Regions from separate parts of the Paracoccus sp. N5 genome, predicted to be linked through region 1. Evidence: riboswitches for the same ligand, from Rfam matches in the RefSeq annotation. Region 1 holds a riboswitch; each other region holds the start of a gene.
The links. A riboswitch is a leader RNA that binds a small molecule or an ion and turns the genes downstream of it on or off. The one in region 1 is predicted to bind cobalamin.
Positions count from the first base shown of each region.

Region 2: linked by a shared signal. The riboswitch ahead of PARN5_RS0120265 (ABC transporter substrate-binding protein) and the one ahead of nrdH (glutaredoxin-like protein NrdH) in region 1 are both predicted to bind cobalamin.
Region 3: linked by a shared signal. The riboswitch ahead of PARN5_RS0120770 (TonB-dependent receptor) and the one ahead of nrdH (glutaredoxin-like protein NrdH) in region 1 are both predicted to bind cobalamin.

Region 1 is NZ_AQUO01000002.1:963,865-971,606, reverse strand. Features, by position in the region: gene PARN5_RS0119015 (PLP-dependent aminotransferase family protein) at 1-265, opposite strand, end outside; gene PARN5_RS0119010 (Lrp/AsnC family transcriptional regulator) at 395-841, shown strand; gene PARN5_RS0119005 (bile acid:sodium symporter family protein) at 911-1,876, shown strand; gene nrdF (class 1b ribonucleoside-diphosphate reductase subunit beta) at 1,873-2,844, opposite strand; gene nrdE (class 1b ribonucleoside-diphosphate reductase subunit alpha) at 2,918-5,044, opposite strand; gene nrdI (class Ib ribonucleoside-diphosphate reductase assembly flavoprotein NrdI) at 5,026-5,451, opposite strand; gene nrdH (glutaredoxin-like protein NrdH) at 5,456-5,677, opposite strand; cobalamin riboswitch at 5,768-5,910, opposite strand; gene PARN5_RS0118980 (SDR family oxidoreductase) at 6,092-6,853, shown strand; gene PARN5_RS0118975 (DUF6635 family protein) at 6,850-7,674, opposite strand; gene PARN5_RS0118970 (YeiH family protein) at 7,736-7,742, opposite strand, start outside.
Region 2 is NZ_AQUO01000003.1:188,484-196,225, forward strand. Features, by position in the region: gene PARN5_RS0120240 (TetR/AcrR family transcriptional regulator) at 1-94, shown strand, start outside; gene PARN5_RS0120245 (sulfotransferase) at 100-1,128, shown strand; gene PARN5_RS0120250 (hypothetical protein) at 1,301-1,711, shown strand; gene PARN5_RS0120255 (plastocyanin/azurin family copper-binding protein) at 1,708-2,241, shown strand; gene PARN5_RS0120260 (RNA polymerase sigma factor) at 2,238-2,915, shown strand; cobalamin riboswitch at 3,020-3,217, shown strand; gene PARN5_RS0120265 (ABC transporter substrate-binding protein) at 3,314-4,321, shown strand; gene PARN5_RS0120270 (iron ABC transporter permease) at 4,318-5,361, shown strand; gene PARN5_RS0120275 (ABC transporter ATP-binding protein) at 5,358-6,128, shown strand; gene PARN5_RS0120280 (pseudoazurin) at 6,140-6,562, shown strand; gene yghU (glutathione-dependent disulfide-bond oxidoreductase) at 6,685-7,560, shown strand.
Region 3 is NZ_AQUO01000003.1:299,976-307,717, forward strand. Features, by position in the region: gene PARN5_RS0120750 (MFS transporter) at 1-1,033, opposite strand, end outside; gene PARN5_RS0120755 (histidine phosphatase family protein) at 1,146-1,676, opposite strand; cobalamin riboswitch at 1,768-1,837, shown strand; gene PARN5_RS0120760 (CbtB-domain containing protein) at 1,893-2,102, shown strand; gene PARN5_RS0120765 (CbtA family protein) at 2,115-2,918, shown strand; cobalamin riboswitch at 3,047-3,243, shown strand; gene PARN5_RS0120770 (TonB-dependent receptor) at 3,379-5,283, shown strand; gene PARN5_RS0120775 (ABC transporter substrate-binding protein) at 5,277-6,098, shown strand; gene PARN5_RS0120780 (iron ABC transporter permease) at 6,098-7,081, shown strand; gene PARN5_RS0120785 (ABC transporter ATP-binding protein) at 7,078-7,742, shown strand, end outside.

The sequences.
Region 1 (7,742 bases):
CGCGCAGCGCCGGCAGGCCGGGGATCGGACCATAGCCCAGGCAATCCTGCGGCTGGCTGCGGATCGCCTCGGCCGCCAGCGTGGCCAGTTCCTCGGCCGGGAACAGGGCGGGATCGGGCAGCCCGCCGCCCAGGTTGATCAGCCCCGGGATCTGCCCGGCGGCCAGAAAGACCGAGGTCACGTCATTGCCCCGCCCCAGCCATTCGGCAAAATCGGGACGGGTGGCGGTTTCGGGCGCGGCGGCGGCGGCGACTGGGGCGGGCATGGCAACCTCATGGACGGCGGGCGCAGGATACAGGCGCCATCGCGGCATGTCCCTGCAAAGACATGCTGCAATCGCGCAAGCTGCGCGCTATTACGCCAAGAACGGCCTTTACAGCGACCGGATTCGCCAATGATCGAACTCGACGCCATCGACCACCGCATCCTGACCCATCTGCGGGCCGAGGGGCGGATCTCGATTCTCGACCTGTCCGAGCGGGTCGGCCTGTCGCCCACGCCCTGCGGCCGCCGGGTCCGGCGGCTGGAAGAGGCCGGCGTCATCACCGGCTATGCCGCGCAGATCGACCCCCGGGCGCTGGGGCTGAACGTCAGCGTGCTGATCGCGGTGCGCCTGGCGCGCAGCGGCGCCGAGGGCAGCGCGGAGTTCCTCGCCGCCCTGCGCGACCGGCCCGAGGTCATGGCCTGCTTTCTCGTCACCGGCAACAACATCGACTACATGCTGCGGGTGCAGGTCCAGGACATCGACGCGCTTGGCCATTTCATCCGCGACGTGCTGCAACGCATCCCGGCGGTGGGCGAGACCTCGACCATGGTGGTGCTGCAGCAGGGCTTCGACTGATCCCGGGCTTGCTTGTATCCGGCGGCCATGTGGTCCAGAACCGCCGAAACGCCAGCCACGGGAACCGCCATGAACGCGCTGAAACGCATCGGCATCGACACCTACATGCTGCTTCTGCTGGCCACCGTGGCGCTGGGGCTGCTGCTGCCGGCCCGCGGCATGGCGGCCGAGGCGCTGCGGCTCGCGACCTGGTGGGCGGTGGTGCTGCTGTTCTTCCTCTACGGCGCCAAGCTGGACCCGGCCTCGATCCGGGCCGGGATGCTGAACTGGCGGCTGCAGGGGCTGACCTTCGCCGCGACCTACGGGCTGTTCCCGATCCTGGGCCTGGCCTTGGCGGCGGTGTTCGGCGGCATGCTGGGCCCGGAACTGACGCTGGGCCTGCTGTTCCTGGCCGTGCTGCCCTCGACGATCCAGAGCTCGATCGCCTTCACCTCGATCGCGCGCGGCAATGTCCCGGCGGCGATCTGCGCCGCTTCGATGTCGAACCTGGTCGGAGTGGTGCTGACGCCGCTGCTGGTCACGCGCATCCTGCACCAGGAGGGCGCGGCCGTCAGCCTCGAGGCGGTGGAAAAGATCGCGCTGCAGATCCTGCTGCCCTTCGTGGTCGGACAGGTGCTGCGGCCCTGGATCGGCAGCTTCGTCCAGCGCCACAGGCTGCTGACCATGATCGTGGACCGCGGCTCGATCCTGCTCATCGTCTATTCCGCCTTCGGCGCCGGCACGGTGGCGGGGATCTGGTCGACCATCCCGGCCTCGGGACTGGTGCTGTGCTTCCTGGTGGTGGCCCTGTTCCTGGCGCTGGCCATGACGATCATGGTTTTCGCCGGCCGCGCCTGCGGCCTGCCGCCGGCCGACCAGGCGGTGCTGTTCTTCTGCGGCTCGACGAAAAGCCTCGCCTCGGGCCTGCCCATCGCCTATGCGATCTTCCCGGCAGCGACGGTCGGGGCGACCGTGCTGCCGGTGATGATCTATCACATGACGCAATTGCTGGTCTGCTCGGCTGTGGCGCAGCGCCACGCCCGGGCCGCAGCCTAGAAGTTCCAGTCCTCGTCCTCGGTCGCGACCGCCTTGCCGATGACATAGGACGAGCCCGAGCCGCTGAAGAAGTCATGGTTCTCGCTGTCGGGCGACAGCGCGGCCAGGATCGCCGGGTTCACCTCGCAGGCGGCGGGCGGGAACAGCGCCTCATAGCCCAGGTTCTGCAAGGCCTTGTTGGCGTTGTAATGCAGGAAGGCCTTCACGTCCTCGGTCAGGCCGATGCCGTCGTAAAGCTCGGCCGTATAGCGCGACTCGATCTCGTAAAGATCGAAGATCAGCGAAAAGGCGAAGTCCTTCAGCTCCTGCTGCTTTTCGGCGCTCAGCTTCTCCAGCCCGCGCTGGTACTTGTAGCCGATGTAATAGCCATGCACCGCCTCGTCGCGGATGATCAGGCGGATCAGGTCGGCGGTATTGGTCAGCTTGGCGCGGCTCGACCAGTACATCGGCAGGTAGAAGCCGGAATAGAACAGGAAGCTCTCCAGAAAGACCGAGGCGATCTTGCGCTTCAAGGGATCGGCCCCGGCCGCATATTTCTCGACGATGGTGCGCGCCTTGGTCTGCAGATGCGGGTTCTCCTCGGCCCAGCGAAAGGCCTCGTCCACCTCCTTGGTCAGGCACAGCGTCGAGAAGATCGAGCTGTAGGAGCGCGCATGCACCGCCTCCATGAAGCTGATGTTCGACAGCACCGCCTCTTCATGCGGCGTCAGCGCATCGGGCATCATCGAGGGCGCGCCGATGGTGTTCTGCACCGTGTCGAGCAGCGTCAGCCCGGTAAAGACCCGGATGGTCAGCTCACGCTCGGCCGGGCGCAGCGTGGCCCAGCTCTGTACGTCGTTCGACAGCGGCACCTTCTCGGGCAGCCAGAAATTGACGGTCAGCCGGTTCCAGACCTCCAGGTCCTTCTCGTCCTCCAGCCGGTTCCAGTTGATCGCCCGCAAGGGGGTCCGGAGCGCGTGATCCTTCATCCGAAGAACCTTTCTTTCTTGTGCAAATATCCTCGGGGGTGTGGGGGCAGACAGCCCCCACCGCTACGGCCGATCACAGCGTGCAGGACACGCAGCCCTGCACCTCGGTGCCCTCCAGCGCGGTCTGGCGCAGGCGGATGTAATAGATCGTCTTGATGCCCTTCTTCCAGGCATAGATCTGCGCGCGGTTGATGTCGCGCGTCGTGGCCTCGGCCGGGAAGAACAGCGTCAGCGACAGGCCCTGGTCGACATGCTCGGTCGCGGCGGCATAGGTGTCGATGATCGCCTCGGGCCCGATCTCATAGGCGTCGCGGTAGAACTCGATGTTCTCGTTCGACATGAAGGCGGCGGGGTAATAGACCCGGCCGATCTTGCCTTCCTTGCGGATCTCGATCTTGGCGACGATCGGGTGGATCGAACTGGTCGAGTTGTTGATATAGCTGATCGAGCCGGTCGGCGGCACCGCCTGCAGGTTGCGGTTGTAAAGCCCGTGCTGCATCACCGATTGCTTCAGCGCCGCCCAGTCCGCGCGCGTGGGCAGGGTGACGTTCTCGAACACCCGCTCGACGTCGGGCAGCGTCGGCAGCCAGTCGGCTTCGGTGTATTTGTCGAAGAACGAGCCGTCGGCATATTTCGACTTCTCGAAATCCTTGAAGGTGCTGCCATGCTCCTGCGCCAGCAGGTTCGAGGCGCGGATGGCGTGATAGGCCACGGCGGCGAAATAGACCGAGGTGAACTCGACCCCTTCGGGGCTGCCGTAATGGATACGCTCGCGGGCCAGGAAGCCGTGCAGGTTCATCTGGCCCAGGCCCACGGCATGGGCCTCGTCATTGCCGCGCCGGATCGAGGGCACGGCGTCGATGGCCGACATTTCCGATACCGCGGTCAGCGCCCGGATCGCCGCCTCGACGGTGGCGCCCAGGTCCGGGCCGTCCATGGTCGCAGCGATGTTCAGCGAGCCGAGATTGCACGAAATATCAGTGCCCAAATGGGAATAGCTGAGATCCTCGTTGAACTCGCTCGCCTCGTTCACCTGCAGGATCTCGCTGCAAAGGTTCGACATGGTGATGCGGCCATGCACGGGATTGGCGCGGTTCACCGTGTCCTCGAACATGATATAGGGATAGCCGCTTTCGAACTGGATCTCGGCCAGGGTCTGGAAGAATGCGCGGGCGTTGATCTTGCGCTTCTTGATGCGCTTGTCGTCCACCATCTCGGCATATTTCTCGGTCACCGAGATTTCCGAGAAGGGCACGCCATAGACCTTCTGGATGTCATGCGGCGAAAACAGATACATATCCTCGTTGCGCTTCGCCAGTTCGAAGGTCACGTCGGGAATGACCACGCCAAGGCTCAGCGTCTTGATGCGGATCTTCTCGTCGGCGTTCTCGCGCTTGGTGTCGAGGAAGCGCAGGATGTCGGGGTGATGCGCGTTCAGATAGACCGCGCCCGCGCCCTGTCGCGCGCCCAGCTGGTTGGCATAGGAAAAGCTGTCTTCCAGCAGCTTCATCACCGGGATCACGCCCGAGGACTGGTTCTCGATGCCCTTGATCGGCGCGCCGGCCTCGCGCAGGTTGGTCAGCATCAAGGCCACGCCGCCGCCGCGCTTCGACAGTTGCAGCGCCGAGTTGATCGAGCGGCCGATGGACTCCATGTTGTCTTCCAGCCGCAGCAGGAAGCACGAGATCAGCTCGCCCCGCGACTTCTTGCCGGCGTTCAGGAAGGTCGGCGTCGCCGGCTGGAAGCGGCCCGACAGGATCTCGTCCATGAAGCGCATGGCCAGGCCCTCGTCGCCGCGCGCCAGCGCCAGGGCGACCATGACCACGCGGTCCTCATAGCGTTCCAGGTAGCGCTGGCCGTCGCGGGTCTTCAGCGTGTAGCTGGTGTAATACTTGAACGCGCCCAGGAAGGTCGGGAAACGGAACTTCTTCTGATAGGCGGCATCCCAGATCGCGCGCTGGAAATTCTTGGAATACTGGTCCAGCACCTCGGGCTCGTAATAGCCCTCGTCGACCAGATAGCGCAGCTTCTCGTCGAGGTTGTGGAAAAACACCGTGTTCTGGTTGACGTGCTGCAGGAAATACTGCCGCGCGGCCTTGCGATCCGCATCGAAGCGGATCTTGCCCTCGCCGTCGTAAAGGTTCAGCATCGCGTTGAGCGCGTGATAATCGAGCTCGGCCTTTACGCCATCGTCAAGCATTCCGTCCCCCAGAATTTGTTGAGCCCCGCCAGCACGCGGGAAATGTCCAGATCAGTCCCCGCCAGTTCGAATCGATACAGCACGGGGACGTTGCACTTGTCAGAAATCACCCTGCCGGCCAAGGCGTAAGTCGCCCCGAAATTCCGGTTGCCGGTGGCGATGACGCCGCGCAGCCCGGCGCGGCGGTCGGGGTCGTTCAGGAAATGGATGATCTGCTTCGGGACAGCCCCGCGCCCCTCGCCATCGGCGAAGGTCGGGCAGATCAGCACATAGGGCCGAACCGGCGCCGGCATCGCATCCTTGGGCGAGATCGGGACGCGCGAGGCGGGCAGGCCCAGCCGCGCCACGAAACGCGCCGTATTCCCCGAGGCCGAGGAGAAATAGACCAGATCGCCCCCGCCGGCCATGGCCTTAGGACAGGCGGCCGATCATGTCCGGGCGGAAGCCGGCCCAATGCGCCTCGCCGGCGACGACGACCGGCGCCTGACGATAGCCCAGCGAGGTGACCAGTTCCATTGCCGCGTCATCCTCGGTCAGGTCGACCAGGTGATAGTCCAGGCCGCGTGCGTCGAGCGCGCGGGTGGTGGCGGTGCATTGCACGCAGGCGGGCTTGGAATAAACGGTGATGGACATGCCTCTGCTCCTTTTTTGCTGTGGGCAGCACAAGGCCGGGCCGATGGTCATGCCATCGCACCGATCAAGCCCCGCGCCCGCCGCACGGTGTCGTCATTTCGGTGCCATGGCAGGTCTTGCGACTCGCAGTCCCCGGGACCGGGCTTCCGACTGCGGGGGCCGTGCCGGAAATCGCCGGCTGCCCTCTGTGTCTCCCGGTCGAAACCGGGTTAACCATGACCGCCCCAATAAGCCATGTCGGAAGGCGCGCGTCAATCCAGATATGGTGTTCCCGGGCGATCTATCCCCCGCTATCTGGTGGTCGCAGGCATTTTGGACCTTAACGCGAACACCCGGTTACCAGCGCAAGAAACCGGGTTTCCCGATGCGGGTTCCGGCCCATGCTGGGCTCGCAACAAGCAAGGGAAAAGCAGAATGCTGCTCAAGGACAAGACCTTCATCATCACCGGCGCCTCCAGCGGCATCGGCGCCGCCGCGGCGCAGATCTTCGCGGCCGAGGGCGCGCGGCTGGTGATCTCGGCCCGGCGCGAGGATCGGCTTGCCGACCTCGCCGCCCGAATCGATCAGGGCACGGGCCGCGTCGCGGTGCTGGCCGGCGATGTCACGGCGCCCGGCCATGCCGAGGCGCTGGTCGCGCTGGCGCAGGACCGCTTCGGCGGGCTCGACGGCGCCTTCAACAATGCCGGGCAGATCGGTTCGGACGCGCTGGTGCACGAGATCCCGGACGCGGAATGGCAGCGGCTGATCGCCACCAACCTGACCGCCGCCTTCCTGGCCGCGCGGGCGCAGGTGCCGGCGCTGCTGGCGCGGGGCGGCGGCGCGCTGGTCTTTACCGGCAGTTTCATCGGCCATACCGCGGTGCTGCCGGGCATGGGCGGCTATGCCGCGGCCAAGGCCGGGCTGATCGGGCTGGTGCAGGCGCTGGCGGTGGATTACGGCCCGCAGAATATCCGGGCCAATGCCCTGCTGCCCGGCGGCACGCTGACCGAGATGGCGGGCGATGCCGCGACCAACCCCGAAACCGCCGGCTTCATCGCCGGCCTGCATGCCCTGAAGCGCATGGCCCGGCCCGAGGAGATCGCCCGCGCGGCGCTGTTCCTGCTGTCCGACCACGCGAGCTTCGTCACCGGCACGGCGATGCTGGCCGATGGCGGCAATTCGATCTGCAAGGCCTAGCCCTTCAGGCTGCGCCACAGGCTCAGGCAGGCATCGGTCAGGTCGCCCATCCGGGCCAGCAGGTGCTCGCGCTCCAGCGCCGGCGCCTCGGCGGCGCGGTCGAGCCGCGAAAGCAGCCGCATGATCCGGCGCCGATGCGTGCCCGCGGCCAGTTGCAGCGGGTCGGCGAGCAGCCCGGCGAAGGTCGTCACCACCGAGGCCAGGACCGCCAGCCCGAACCCGGTCGCGATCACTTCGAGCGTGGAAAGCTCGCGCGGGAAGATGCCATACCACAATCCGCCCGCCCAGCTTCCCAGCGCGAAGTCCTGGATCGCCTGGCTTTGCGCCCGCATGTCGGCCAGCGGCCCGGCCAGCGAGATGACGCCCGGCGTCGCGCGGTGAAACAGCAAAAGCCCCGCCAGCAGCACCAGGACCGAGGTGGTGATCTCGGACACGGCATTGCGCGTCTCGGCATAGTCGGCGGTGGCGCGGGCCACGGCCTCGGGCGGGGCCTTCGGGCCCAGCCCCTGGGCATCCAGCGCGGCGATGAAGCCGGTCAGGTCGTCCACGATATGATGCGACAGGTCCGAGGGCAAGAAGATCCGCCGCCGCGCCATCCAGTCGGCCGCCCGCACCGCGCCCAGGCGGCGCAGCAGCGGCACCGCCAGCCGCGTCAGCAGGAAGACCGGCGACAGCAGGACATTGACCGGCGCCCGCAGCAGGTCCAGCCCCAGCGCGTGGCGATGCAGCGCCAGGGTGCCGCGCAAGCCGAAGCGGGCGCGGACAAAGCGGCGCACCTCGGTCTCGCGCCGGGTCATCGGGCGGGTGTCGGCGGGCGGCATGGCGGCTCCGGTCGGCAGGGTCGCCTTCTACCTAGGGCCGCCGGCCCGGCCGATCAATGGCTCAGACC
Region 2 (7,742 bases), on a different contig from region 1:
CCGGCTGGATCTGATCACCCGGCAGAAGCCGATGGACCTGGCCCATGCGGCGGTCGAGCGCATGATCGCCGCCATCCGCGCCGGGGCCGAGTGAACGCCATGCGCGGCGCGCTGATCCTGGGCTCGGCCCGCTGCGGCTCGACGCTGGTGTCGCGGATCCTGAACGCGCATCCAGCGGTGCTGTCGGTCTCGGAACTGTTTGCCGCCGTCGGACACAACGCCTTTCGCCCGGCGCATCCGGACGGCACGCGGTTCTGGGCGCATCTGGCGACGCCCTCGCGCGCCATGGCCCAGGTGGCCAATCCCGATGCGGCGCCGTCCGAGTTCCTCTATGGCCGGATCGCCGCGCCGGCGCATGACCCGTGGCATTGCCCGCCGCTTCTGGCCGTGACGCTGCCGCATCTGACCGACGCGCCCGATGCCCTGTTCGACGCGCTGGCCGAAGCGATGCGCGCGCGGCCCCCGGCCCCGCTGGCCGCGCATTACCGGGCGCTTTTCCAGGCCATGGCGGACCGGCTCGGCACCCGCGAGATCTGGGTCGAACGCTCCGGCGGCTCGCTGGTGGCCTCGGCCACGCTGCGCGCGATGTTTCCCGATGCGGCGCTGGTGCTGCTGCTGCGGGGCGGGCCGGACACGGCCCTGTCGATGCGCGACTATCCCGCCGCGCGGCTGGCGATCTGGTGCTGGCGCAGGCTGGGGCCGCTGGGCCTGGACCTGCTGCACCCGCGGCGGCATTTCGGACGCGGCGCGGCCTGGAGCCTGGTCGCCGCGCTTGGCGGAGGCTGGGCGATCCGGCGCATCGTCGCGCGCCGCCCCAGCCTGGCGGATGCCGGCGCCTTCTGGTCCGCCCTGACGATCCGCGGCCTGCAGGGCCTGGGCGACGCCCGGCCGCTGGTCCTGCGCCACGAGGACCTGTTCCGCGATCCGCGCGACAACATCGAACGGCTGGGCCGGCACCTGGGCATCGACATCGCGCCCGACTGGCTGGAGCGAACCGCCGCCATGCCGCAGCGGCGCCCGTCGCGCCTCGACGCCCTTTCGCGCGCCGAGCGGGACGAGATCGAACGCGCCTGCGCACCCGGCGAGGCGGCTCTTGCCGCCGCCCTGGCGGCATTGCCGGCTCGCTGATCCCGGCACGGCTCTCGAAGGCATGGACAAGGCCGAGCGACCGTCTTGCGCAGGCGGCGCCGCGGCAGATCCCGAAGCGGAAATTCTTCACCACCGCGGGAACATTTCCCGGAAACCCGCATCCAATCCGGCATGAGCCCTGGTGACGGGCTCGGATCGGAAAGGAAACGACATGCGTATCATCGTCCCGCTCGTCTTCGCCGCCTTTGCCACCGCAGGCATGGCCTGGGCTGACACGGCCTCGACCACCGCGCCGCCGGCGGCGCCCTTTGCCCAGGTCAGCAAGCTGGTCGCGCTGCCCGACTTCATCCCCGGCCTCGGCACGCTTTACGTCGATCCGGCCAGCCTGCCCGCCGGGCCGTTCCTGGCCTATGACCACGACGGCAAGCTTTCGGCGACGGTCTATATGGTGCCGCTGGACGACCTGAAAAACGGCAGCGGCTTCAACGATCTGCCGCTGGGCGAGGATACGGTGACCAGCGTCGACATCTATTACAACGCCGGCCATCCGGGCGTCGAGAAACCCCATGCCCATGTCGTGCTGTATCACGACGCCGGCGCGCGCGACAGGCTGGCGCAATGAGGCTCGGCCGCCGCCATCTGCTGGTCCTCGGCGGCGGTCTCGCCGCCCTTGGCCCGCTGGCCGGCCACGCCGGCAAGGCCGCGGGGTCCGAGGAGATCGCCATGCGCGGCACCCCGCGCGGCGAAAGGGTCTGGTTCTCGCCCCAGGGGCTGGCGGTGGCGCCGGGCACGGTCCTGCGCTTCGTGAACCGCGATCCCGGCAACAGCCATACGACCACCGCCTATCACCCGGCCCTGTTCGACCGCCGCCGCCGCATTCCGGCCGGCGCCCAGCCCTGGGACAGCGGTTTGCTGTTGCCGGATCAGGCGTTCGAGGTCACGCTGACCCTACCCGGCGTCTATGACTATTATTGCCAGCCGCATGAAATGGCCGCGATGGTCGGGCGGATCGTGGTGGGCCGGCCCGGCAGCCCCGGCTGGGAGGGCGTGGCGGCGGACAGCGAGGATCTGATGCCCGAGGTTCTGGCAGCCTTCCCGAGCCTCGACGCGATCCTCGCCACCGGCCGGACCGAGGCGGAGGGCGCGACATGATCCGCGCCCGCCCCCTTGCCAAAGCGCAGGACGACCCCGACTGGCAGCTGGTCGCCGCCGCCCGCGCCCGCGACGAGGCGGCGATCCGCGAGCTGGTGCGGCGGATGAACCCGCGCCTGTTTCGCATCGCCCGCGGCATCCTGCCCTCGGACGCCGAGGCCGAGGAGGCGGTGCAAGAGGCCTATCTTGCCGCCTTCACCCACCTTGACGGCTTTCGCGGCGAGGCGCGCTTTTCCACCTGGATCAGCCGGATCACCATCAATGCCGCCCGGATGCAGGCCCGCCGCCGGCGCCCCGACAAGGATCACAGCGTGAGCGATGAGACCAGCCCCCCGGCCGATGTGCTGACATTCCCCGGCGCCGAAACCGCCGAGGCCGGCGCCGCCCGCCACCAGATCCGCGGCCTGCTCGAAGAGGCGCTGAGCCGCCTGCCGCCCGAACTGCGGCTGCCCTTCCTGCTGCACGAGGTCGAGGGCCAGCCGATCCCGAGCATCGCCCGCGACCTGGGCCTGAACCCGATCACCGTGCGCACGCGGCTGTTTCGCGCCCGTCGCCGGCTGCGCCAGGCATTGGAGACGCGGCTGCGCGGCGGTTTCGATACGGTCTTTCCCTTCGACGGCGCCCGTTGCGCCCGCATGGCGGATCGGGTGATCGCGGGTCTGAGGGCGCGCTGACCGGGGAAGGCGCCAAGGCAAAGCGCGAACGGCCCTCGCCGCCGTCCATGAAGCGCGCGCCGCCGCCGGCCCGGATTCCCGGCCTTGCCAGCGCGGGTGCAGGGCGCTATGGCGAAGCCGTCGGTTTCCGCAAGGAATTGAAAGGGAATCCGTCGGGGTCAAGGCCCCGAACCGGAACTGCCCCCGCAACTGTAGGCGGCGAGCAGGATGCGAAACAGCCACTGTGGCCCCGTGCCATGGGAAGGCCGCGTCCCTGCCGTGACCCGTCAGTCAGGAGACCTGCCGGCGCAATGACCAACCCGGGCGGTGGGCCCGGACGGGGTTTGCTGCCGGCACCGCCTGCCCTGCATGCCTGTCCATGCCCTGCGCCTGCCCATGATGCAGCGGAAGGGACCATCATGCTGAGATACACCACGGCGATTGCCGTCACCTTTGGCCTGGCGCCGATGGCGCTGGCCGGCACCGAATACCCGCTGACCCTGACCAGTTGCGGCCACCCGGTGACCTTCGACAAGGCGCCCGAGAGCGTGGTCAGCGTCGGGCAAAGCACGACCGAGATCCTGTATATGCTGGGCCTGGCCGACAAGGTCGCGGGCACGGCGCTGTGGATCAACCCGGTGCTGCCGGAGTTCGAGGAAGCCGATGCCAAGGTCGAGCGCCTCGCCGACAACGCCCCGAGCTTCGAGAGCGTGCTGGCCAAGCGGCCGGAGCTGGTCGTCACCGCCTATGAATGGATGATCGGCCCGCAGGGCGCGGTCGGCACCCGCGAGATGTTCGACGACGCGCAGATCCCGAGCTGGATCATGCCCACCGAATGCGTCGGCAAGGACAACAGCCAGAGCATGGACGGCGCGCGCATGGTGATGTTCGACACCGCGCTGCTCTATCAGGGCATCACCGAACTCGCGACGATCTTCGACGTCTCGGCGCGCGGCGCCGAGGTGGTCGCCGAGCTCAAGGCGCGCGAGGCGGCGGCGGTCGAGAAGGCCGGGCGCCTGGGCCTGCCCGAGAATGTCTCGGGCGTGTTCTGGTATTCCTCGGCCGATATCGAGATCGACCCCTATGTCGCCGGCGTCAACGCCGCGCCGGGCTGGATGCTGTCGAAGCTTGGCGTGAAGAACGTCGTGCGCTCGCAAGAGGAATGGCCGACCGTCGGCTGGGAAACCATCGCCAAGGCCGACCCGAGCTTCATCGTCGCGGCCGAGATGGACCGCCGCCGCTTTCCGGCCGACGACATCGCGGTCAAGCGCGCCTTCCTGACCTCGGACCCGGTGACGCGCCAGATGCAGGCCGTCCGGCATGACCGCATCGTCACCCTGCCGGCCAATGCCATGGACCCTTCGGTGCGCACGATCTACGCGCTGGAGACGCTGGCCGATGCGCTGGCCGGGTTCGACCTGAAATGAAGGTGCGCGCCGCGACCGCCGGACGCGCGCGGGACTGGTTGTGGCTGGCGCCAGCGGCGCTGGTCGCGGCGCTGATCTTCGGCACGGTGGTAGGCGAGACGCGGATCCCGCTTGCCACCGTCATCGAGGTGCTGGCGGCCAAGGCGGGGCTTTCCTCGGCGGCGCCCGACCCGATCGACGCCAGCGTGATCTGGCATTACCGGCTGTCGCGCGCCGTGGTCGCGGCCTGCGGCGGCGCCAGCCTCGCGCTCTCGGGGCTGATCCTGCAGGCCTTGCTGCGCAACCCGCTGGCCGAGCCCTATCTGCTGGGCATTTCGGCCGGGGCCTCGACCGGGGCGGTGCTGATCGCGGTCGCGGGGCTCGGCGCCGGGCTGGTCGGCATGTCGGCCGGGGCCTTCGCGGGCGCGCTGACCGCCTTCGCGCTGGTGGCCGCGCTGGCGCGCATGGCAGGCGGCGGCACCGGGTTGCGCGGCGCAGGGGTCATCATCCTGGCGGGCATCGCCGGCTCGCAGATGTTCAACGCGCTGACCGCGCTGATCATCGCGCAATCGGCCAGCGCCGAGCAGGCCCGCGGCATCATGTTCTGGCTGCTGGGCAATCTTTCCGGCGTGCGCTGGCCGGACACCTGGCTGGCGCTGCCCGTGGCAGCGCTGGGGCTGGCGGTGACGCTGTGGCACGCCCGCGCGCTCGACGCCTTCGCCTTCGGCGCCGAGAGCGCCGCCGCGCTTGGCATCGACCTGCGGGTCACGCAGGCGGTGCTGATCGGCACGGCGGCGCTGATCACGGCGGTCATGGTCTCGATCGCCGGGGCCATCGGCTTTGTCGGGCTGGTCGTGCCGCATGCCATGCGCTTCCTCGTCGGCAGCCGCCATGCCCGGCTGGTCCCGGCGACGGCGCTGGCGGGCGCGGTGTTCCTGGTGCTGTCCGACGTGGCGTCCCGCATCGTCCTGCCCGGCCAGGTGCTGCCCATCGGCGTCATCACCGCGCTGGTCGGCGCGCCCGCCTTTGCCGTGGTCATGGTCCGGGGACGGCAGCGATGACGCCGGTGCTGGAGGTCAGCCGCGCCCGCCGCCGGATCGCGGGCCGCGACATCGTCGCCGATGTCAGCCTGGCCCTGCGCCCGGGCGAGATGCTGGGCTTGGTCGGCTCCAACGGCTCGGGCAAGTCGACGCTGCTCAGCCTGATGGCCGGGCTGATCCGCCCCGACAGCGGCGAGATCCGGCTGCAGGGCCAGCCGATGGCGCGATTGCGCCGCCGCCAGATCGCGCAGCGGCTGGCGCTGGTGGCGCAGTCGGCCGAGACCGGCGACCGCCTCTCGGTCCGGGACGCGGTCGAGCTGGGCCGCACGCCTTGGCTTGGACCGCTGCGGCCCTGGGGGGCCCGGGACGACGCGGCAGTTGCCGCCGCGCTCAAGGCGGTCGGCATGGCGCATCTGGCCGCGCGCGACTGGTCCACGCTGTCGGGGGGCGAGCGCCAGCGCGTCCATATCGCCCGCGCCCATGCGCAACAGCCGCGCATCCTGCTTCTGGACGAGCCGACCAACCACCTGGACATCCACCACCAGCTTGGCATCCTCGACCTGGTCGAGGCGCTCTCCGTCACCACGGTGATCGCGCTGCATGACCTGCACCACGCGCTGCGCTGCGACCGGGTGCTGGTGATGCAGGCCGGCCGCTGCGTGGCACTGGGACCGCCCGCCGAGATCCTGACCCCGGCGCTGATCCGCCGGATCTTCGGGGTCGAGGCCGAGCTGATCCCCCACCCCGGCGGCGGCCGTCCGGTCTTCGCCTTCCAGCGCCTGTCGTGAAAGGACAAACCATGCTGCTGCGTGCCGCCCTGCTGGCCTGCCTGCTTCCCGCCGCCGCCCTGGCCGAGACCCATGAGGTCAGGATGCTGAACCGCAACGCCACCGGCCCGATGCCCTTCGAGCCCGAATACCTGGTGATCGCGCCCGGCGACACGGTGAAGTTCATCGCCGCCGATCCGGGCCACAACGCCGCCAGCATCGCCGGCATGATCCCCGAGGGCGGCGCGAAGTTCATCGGCAAGATCGACGAGGAGATCGCGGTGACGCTGGATGCGCCCGGCATCTGGGGCATCAAATGCTCGCCGCATTACACCATGGGCATGGCGATGCTGATCCAGGTCGGCGACACCCCGGCGACCAGGGCCGACCTGCCGGCCGACCTGCCCGAAGCCGCCCGGCAGCGGATGCTCGACATCCTCGCGCGCCGGAAATGACGCATCGAACCCGCGGCGGCGCACCATGGCGGAAAACTGCCAGATGAGGGCGCCACCGCAGCCAAGGTTGATGTTCGGCGCCATCCTCCACATCTTGGGACCAGGCAGCGACAGGAGAGGTCATGAGCGACGACTATGCCCCGCCCAGGGTCTGGACATGGGAAAAGGAAAGCGGCGGCCAGTTCGCCAGCATCAACCGGCCCGTTGCCGGGCCGACGCATGACAAGGACCTGCCGGTCGGCAAGCATCCCTTGCAGCTTTATTCGCTGGCCACGCCCAACGGGCAGAAGGTCACGATCATGCTGGAAGAGCTGCTGGAGGCCGGCTTCGATGCCGAATACGACGCCTGGCTGATCCGCATCGGCGATGGCGACCAGTTCGGCAGCGGCTTCGTCGCGGTGAACCCGAACTCCAAGATCCCGGCGCTGATGGACCACTCGGTCACGCCGCCGCGGCGGGTGTTCGAATCCGGCTCGATCCTGCTTTATCTGGCCGAGAAATTCGGCGCCTTCCTGCCCCGCGATCCGGCGGCGCGGACCGAGGCGCTGAACTGGCTGTTCTGGCAGATGGGCTCGGCCCCCTTCCTGGGCGGCGGCTTCGGGCATTTCTATGCCTATGCCCCGGTCAAGATCGAATATGCCATCGACCGCTACACGATGGAGGCGAAGCGCCAGCTCGACGTGCTGAACCGGCACCTGGCCGACCACCGCTTCATGGCCGGCGAGGAATATTCCATCGCCGACATGGCGATCTGGCCCTGGTATGGCCAGGTCATCGCGGGCAAGGTCTATGGCGACGCGGCGACCTTCCTCGATGCCGGGATCTATGGCCATGTCCGGCGCTGGTATGACGAGATCGCCGCGCGTCCCGGCGTCCGGCGCGGCATCATGGTCAACAAGACCTCGGGCGAGCCCGCCGAGCAGCTTTGGGAACGCCACGATGCCTCGGATTTCCTGACGAGAACGCAGGACAAGATCGGCGAAAAGGCCGAGGGCTGATCTGCATGCGAAAGCCCGGCCTGCTCCGGGCTTTTCCCAAGACGGGGCGTAAACCCGCCGCGGCAGGGCAAACGTCCGGCGTGCGGCGTTCGAATCCGCCCGGCGCTTCCCGGCTGGGCAAAGATGATCCAACGGCTATCGCCCCGCCGCGCAGATGATTTTCGGCGCGCGTGGGGCTGTGT
Region 3 (7,742 bases), on a different contig from region 1:
AGATCGAGCCCTCGTGGCCCGCATCGCCCTGCATCAGCGGCGCCAGCAGGAACGAGAAGGCCGCGATGGCCACCGTCACGCCGATCAGGAAGGCATAGCGCCCGATCCGGTCGGCGGCCTTGCCGGCGATGGGGATGGCGATGCCGAAGACGACCGAGCCGAAGATCTGCATCGCCAGCGCGTCCTTGAACGGGATCTGCAACACCTTGACGTTATAGGACAGCAGCCAGGCCGAGCAGATATAGAACAGCACGAAGGTCACCAGCGCGACGAACGTGCCCAGGAACAGGCTGCGCTTGTGGCTGCGAAAGACCTCGGCCACGGGCACCGAGACGCGCTCTTCCTTGGCGATGGCGCGGGCGAATTCCGGCGTCTCGGTGATCGACAGCCGCACCCAGAGCCCGATGGCGATCAGGAAGATCGAGGACAGGAAGGGCAGCCGCCAGCCCCAGGCCAGAAGATCCTCCTGGCTGATGAAATGCAGCATGACCCAGAAGAAGCCCGAGGACAGGAACAGTCCCAGCGGCGCGCCCAGCTGCGGGAACATGCCATACCAGCTGCGCTTGCCGGGGGGCGCGTTCTCGGTCGCGAGCAGCACCGCGCCGCCCCATTCGCCGCCCAGGCCGAAGCCCTGGCCAAAGCGGCACAGCGCCAGGAGCAGCGGCGCCCAGACCCCGATCTGCGCATAGCTGGGCAGCAGCCCGATGATGACGGTGGAGATGCCCATGGTCAGCAGCGCCGCGACCAGCGTGACCTTGCGGCCGATGCGGTCGCCGAAATGGCCGAAGACCACAGCGCCGAAGGGCCGCGCAAAGAAGGCGATCGAGAAGGTGGCGAATGACGCCAGCAGCGCCGTCATCGGGTCCGAGGACGGGAAGAACAGCGTCGGGAAGATCAGCACCGCCGCGGTCGCGTAGACGTAGAAGTCGAAGAATTCGATGGTGGTGCCGATCAGGCTGGCCGTCAGCACCTGGGCGGGCGAGTTCAAGGGTTTCTGCCGGCTCGCGGCAGCACCCGAATGGATATGTGTCATGGTTCTTGTCCGCAGATAGTCAAGGGAGGCGTCGCGGCCGGCGGAACGGGCCCGACGCGCCCCCATAGCGCAGGAAGCCGCAAGGCGAAAGGGCACCCCGCGCCGGCCGGCTTCAGGGCAAGAGCAGCAGCGACCAGCGCCGGCCGTCATGGGTCAGCTGCATACGCGACAGCGGCCGGACGCCGATGGCGCGGGTGGCGCCCAGCGGCGCGCCCAGCACATGCACCAGCGCCGCCTGGATCGGGGCCGGATGGGTCACTGCCAGCAGGTTGTCGCCCCCCTGCGCCCGGTCCTGCAACCAGCGGGCCATGCGCTCGACCACGGCGGCGAAGCTCTCGCCGCCATGCGGCGCCGCATGGGGGTCGTCCTGCCAGCGGGCGAAGCCCTGGGGGTCCTGGGCCAGCACCTGCTCGGGGGACTGCCCGGCCCAGGCGCCATAGTCCATCTCGGCCAGCGCCGGGTCGGGTCGCGCGGCCAGGCCCATGGCCTCGGCCGTCTGCACCGCGCGGCGCAGGGGCGAGGTGCGGGCCGGACCCGGCGCAGGATGCGGGACGGGCAGCGCGGTGGGCGGCGCGGGATCGTCACCCGGAAACACCGGCCGCGCCGGGGCCAGCGAACAGATCAGCAGGATGCGGCTTGCCATGGCGCCAGATTGGCCGCGGCGCCGGACGGGCGCAAGTTTGCTTTGACATTTGCCGCTCTGCAGCGCAGCTTGCCCGGCATTGCCCAGTCGCGGGAAGCCGGTGGAATTCCGGCACGGTCGCGCCACTGTAACCGCGCCCATCAGGGGGCGGAAGTCAGACCCCGAGTCCGGGCATGTCAACATCCCAACCGGACGCGTATCCGAAGGAGCATTGCGATGGCCTATACCGAAGCCACAGACGATTTCCGCAGCCGCCCGATTCCCTTGGGCGAATGGGCGCCCTGGGCGATCTTCGCCGGGCTGGTCATGCTGCTGGCGCTGTATTTCGTCAGCACCGAACAGGGCGCGGTCGCGCTTCTCGACGGCACCGGCGTGCATGAATTCGTGCACGATGCGCGCCACCTTCTCGGCTTTCCCTGCCACTGAGGAGCAGCACCCATGACAGGACGTTATCTGGTGCTCGGCATGATTGCCGGGCTGATCGCGGGTGTGCTGGCCTTTGGCGTCGGCAAGGTCTGGGGCGAACCTCCGGTCGCCGCCGCCATCGCGCTGGAAGAGGCGGGCGCGCCCGCCGCCCCTGAACACGCTCATGACCACGGCCACAACGCGCCGACCGCTGCTGCCACGGCCGAGCCCGAACCCGCCGGCCATTCCCATTCCCATGGCGAGGGCGAGGGCATCAGCCGCGCCACCCAGGCCGGCATCGGCCTGCTGACCGGCATGGCGGTGTTCGGCGCCGGCTTGGGCGGGCTTTTCGCCCTGGTCTTCGCCTTCGTGCAGGGCCGGTTCTCGCATCTGGGCGCGCGGGCGACGGCGGGGGTGATGGCGGTGCTGGGCTATGTCTCGGTCGTGCTGGTGCCCTTCCTGAAATACCCGGCCAACCCGCCCGCCGTGGGCCATGGCGAGACCATCGGCCTGCGCACGCAGATGTTCTTTGCCATGATGGCGCTGTCGCTCATCGCCATGGTGATCGCGGTGGCAGTGGCGCGCAGCGGCCGCGACCGCTGGCGCGCCGGCATCCTGGGCGGGCTGGCCTATCTGGTCCTGGTGGTCGTCGCCGGCCTCGTCCTGCCCGCCATCAATGAGGTGCCGGCCGGCTTTCCGGGCGACCTGCTCTGGCAGTTCCGCAGCGTGTCGCTGGTGATCGTGGCGGTGCTCTGGGCCGGGATCGGGCTGATCTTCGGCCAGCTCGTGCAAGGGTCGCTGGCCCGTGACCCCGGCTTGCGGCAGCGGCTGGCCTGATCCCCTGCGGCAAAATGACAGGGCGCCGGCGGGTCCGGCGCCTTTTTCGTTCGGCTTCGGCATGAAACCATGGCCCGCCGCCCCATGCGGGCCGGGCCAGACCCCTTGACAGCCGGGGCCTCGTCGCGCGAACAGGTGGCTGCTTCGGTTCCGGCCCCTTGCCGGATGAAAAGGGAAGCCGGCAAGCCCCCGGGCCAATCCGGCACTGCCCCCGCAACTGTAGGCGGCGAGCGACGGTCGATAATGCCACTGGGCGCGTCCCGGGAAGGCCGGCCGAAGCGACGATCCGCGAGTCAGGAGACCTGCCGAGGCGTTCACCCATTTCCGGCGCGGGGCGCACCGGGAAAGCGGCCGTTCCGCAGAGGTGACGCTCACCCCCCGGCGGGCGGGCCGACCGGCCCGTTGCGCAGGGCAGTTCTGCAACCCGCGGGCTGCGGCCCGTGCCCGGAAAGGTCAAGGCATGTCTCGGACCCGAGCTTCCATCATGACTCTGGCGGCGGCGCTGGTGCCGGCCGTCGCGGCGGCGCAAGACGCCGTCATCCTGGATCCCGTGATCCTGTCGGCCGGGCTCAGCCCCATCGCCAGCGATGCCTATGGCCGCGCCTCGACCGTGCTGACCGCCGAGGAGATCGAGGCGCGCGGCATCGCCACCGTGCAGGACGCGCTGCGCAGCGTGCCGGGCGTGGCCGTCACCTCGACCGGCGAGACGCTGACCAAGCTGCGCATCCGCGGCAGCGAGCCCGGCCACGTCCTGGTGCTGATCGACGGGGTCAAGGCGAACTCTCCGGCCTCCGGCGACTATACCTTCTCGGGCATGACCGCCGCCGACATCGACCGGATCGAGGTGCTGCGCGGCCCGCAATCGGCGATCTACGGCTCGAACGCGGCGGCGGGCGTCATCTCGATCACGACGCGGCGCGCGCGCGAGATGGGGTTCCGCTATGGCGGCGGGGTCGAGATCGGCGGGCTGGGCACCCGCGCGGCCAACGGCCATGTCAGCTATTCGGACGGGCGCAGCGAGTTGGTGCTGTCGCTGGACTCGCGCCATGTCGAGGGCGAGGATGCCTCTCGTTCCAGCGGCGACCGCGACTTCAACGACCGCGACACGATCGGGCTGCGCGGCCGCTATGACCTGACCGAGAGCGTCAGCGCGGGTTTCGCCCTGCGCCGCAGCTGGCAGGAATATGGCTATGACCTTGGCAGCTTCGTCCCGGTGCCCACCCCCGACGACTACCTGATCGACGCGCCGCTGACCGCCGAGCGCAACGAGGTCTTCGGTTCGCTCTGGATCGAGGCGCAGGCGCTGGACGGACGGCTGTCCCACCGGCTGACCGTCTCGGGCACCAACCAGGACACCCTGTTCCTGAACGACGGCGCCTATGACTATGACGACGCCGCGCGCCGCCGCGGCGTGCAGTATCTGGGCAGCTGGGCCATCGACGGCGCCGACCTGGCCAGCACCCGCCATCGCCTGAACTTCAGCGCCGCGACCGAGCGCGAGACCTATCGCAGCTCCTTTGCGCCCGGCGGGATCTATGAACGCGACACGACCGCGCTGGCGCTGGAATATCTGGGCAATCTCGACCCGGACATCGACCTGCAGGCCGGCATTCGCCGCGACCTGAACGACGGGTTCAAGGATGCGACCTCGTGGAACCTGTCGGCGGGCTGGCAGGTGCCGGGGCGGGACATCCGCCTGCGCGCGGCGGCGGGCCGGGCCGTGGTCAACCCCGATATGTTCCAGCAATTCGGCTATATCCCCGGCTCTTACGAGGGCAACCCGGACCTGCGCCCCGAACGCAGCCTCGGCTATGAACTGGGCATCGATCTGTCCTATGCCGGCGGCGCGGGCACATTGGGCGCGACCGTCTTTCACAGCGATGTCGAGGACCTGATCACCGGCTCGGGCGAAAGCTCGGTGAACCTTGACGGCACCAGCACCCGCAAGGGCTTCGAGGTGACGACGGCCATGCAGGTGACGGATGCCATCCGCATCAGCGCCGACTATACCTATACCGACGCGCGCCAGCAGGACGGCAGCCGCATCGCGCGTGTGCCCCGGCATCAGGTCAACCTGCGCGGACAGGCGGATTTCGCGGCCGGCCGCGGCGGCCTGTCGGCGGAGCTGCGCTATGTCGCGGGCAATTACGACGAGGAATGGTATAACACCGCCTGGCCCGACACGCCGGCCACCACCGAACTGCCGGAATTCGCCACCGTCAACCTTGCCGCGCATTATGACCTGACCGAAAACATCCGTCTGCACGGCCGGGTCGAGAACCTGTTCGACAAGGACCATTCCGAGGCATGGGGCTATTACGGCCAGGGCCGCACCGCCTATGCCGGATTGCAGGCGCGATGGTAGCGCGCTGGCTTCTGGCCGGCCTCCTTGCCTGCCTTGCCCTGCCCGTCGCGGCGGAAGCGCCGCGCCGGGTCGTCTCGATCAACCTTTGCACCGACCAGCTTGCCATGCTGCTGGCGGGGCCGGGACAGCTGGTCTCGGTTTCCTATCTGGCGCGCGACCCGCTGTCCTCGGGCATGGCCGAAGCGGCAGCGGCGCTGCCGGCCAACAACGGCCTGGCCGAAGAGATCTTCCTGCTGAAGCCCGACCTGGTGCTGGCGGGCACCTGGACCCCGCCCACGACCCTTTCGCTGCTGCGCCGGGTCGGCGTCCCGGTCGAGGTGTTCCAGCCCGAAAGCGACATCGCCGGCATTCGCGGCAATATCGCCCGCATGGGCCAGGTTCTGGGCCGCGAGGCCGAGGCGGATGCCGTCCTGGCCCGGTTCGATGCCGACCTCGCCCGCCTGCCCCCGGCGCCCCAGCCGCGCCCGCGCGCCGCGATCTATGCCGTGAATGGCTATACGCTGGGCAGCGACAGCCTGGCGGGGCAGATCGTCGCGCTGGCGGGCTATGCCAATATCGCCGACGAGCTGGGCCTTGGCCCGGGCGGCACCCTGCCGCTGGAGGCGCTGCTGCTGGCCCGGCCCGACCTGGTGATCCTGGGCCGTCGCTATGCCGGCCACGCCCGCGCCCAGGACATGCTGGACCACCCGGCCCTGCGCGCGCTGCTGCGCGACAGGCCGGCGGCGGTCATGGCCGACCCGGACTGGATCTGCGGCAACCCGCGCATCCTGCGCGCCGTGGCCAATCTGCCCGCCGCCGCGGCGGTGACGCGATGATGCGCCCCTTCGTGCTGCTGGGCCTGCTCGGCCTGCTGGTCGCGGCGCTGTTCGCGGGATCGCTGCTGACCGGGCCGGCCGGCGCCGGCATCGGCCCAAGCCTCGCCGCGCTGGTCCGGGGCGACGACATGCTGGGGCTGGTCATGCGCGAGATCCGCCTGCCCCGCGCGGCCCTGGGCCTGCTGGTCGGCGCGGCGCTGGGGCTGGCCGGCGCGGCCATGCAGGGTTTCCTGCGCAACCCGCTGGCCGAGCCGGGGCTGATCGGCACCTCGGCCTCGGCCGCCCTGGGCGCGGTGCTGGCGATCCAGACCGGGCTCGCGGCAGCGGTTCCGCTGGGCCTGCCGCTGGCGGCGCTGGCGGGGGCCGCGCTGTCGGTGCTGGCCATGCTGGCCCTGGCCGGGCCGCGCGGCGGCACGCTGTCGCTGATCCTGGCCGGCATCGCCATTTCGGCGCTGGCGGGGGCCGGCACCGCGCTGGTGCTGAACCTGTCGCCGAACCCCTTTTCCGCCAATGAGATCACCTTCTGGATGATGGGCTCGCTGGCCGACCGCGCCATGCCGCATGTCTGGATCGCGGCGGCGCTGATCCTGCCGGGCGCCGGGCTGCTGCTGACCACCGGCCGGGCGCTGGATGCGCTGACCCTGGGCGAGGATGCCGCGGCCTCCAGCGGCATCGACCTGGGCCGGTTGCGGCTGCGGCTGGTGCTGGGCTGCGCGGCGCTGATCGCCGGGGCGACGGCAGTGGCGGGGTCCATCGGCTTCGTCGGGCTGGTGGTGCCGCATCTCTTGCGCCACGCGGCCGGCGCGCGGCCGGCGCGCCTGCTCGTCGCCTCGGCGCTTGGCGGGGCGGCGATGGTGCTGGCCGCCGATATTGCCGTGCGGCTGATCCTGCCCGCACAGGACCTGAAGCTGGGCGTGCTGACCGCGCTGGTCGGCGCGCCGCTGTTCCTGCACCTGATCCTCAAGACCCGGAGGCAGGCATGACGCTGGCGCTTTCTGCCCTGACTTGCCGCCGTCATGGCCGCCGGGTGATCGAGGGCATCGACCTGACCGTCGCGCCCGGCGAATTCGTCGGCCTGCTGGGTCCGAACGGCGCCGGCAAGACCACGCTGCTGCGCGCCGCCCTGGGGCTGTTGCCGGCCGAGGGGCACAGCTCGCTTGCCGCGCTGCCGGCGCGGCTGCGGGCGCGGGCGGCCGCCTTCATGCCGCAGGGGCGCGAGATCGCCTGGCCGGTCTCGGTCGAAACCCTGGTGGCGCTGGGGCGCATCGCCCATCCCGATGCCGCCGGCGAAGCCGACCGCGCCGCCGTCGAGGCCGCGCTCTCGGCGCTGTCGCTTCTGCCGCTGCGCGACCGCCCGGCCACCGAGCTGTCGGGGGGCGAACAGGCCCGGGCGCTGCTGGCCCGCGCCTTGGCGCAGGACACGCCGCTGCTGATCGCGGATGAGCCCATCGCCGGGCTGGACCCGGCCGCGCAGATCGAGGTCATGCGGCTGTTCCGCCGCCTTGCGGACCAGGGCCGGGCGGTGCTGGCCTCGCTGCATGACCTGGGGTTGGCGGCCCGGCACTGCACGCGCCTGGTGCTGCTGCACCAGGGCCGGATCATGGCCGACGGGCGCCCCGAGGCGGTGCTGACGCCGGACAACCT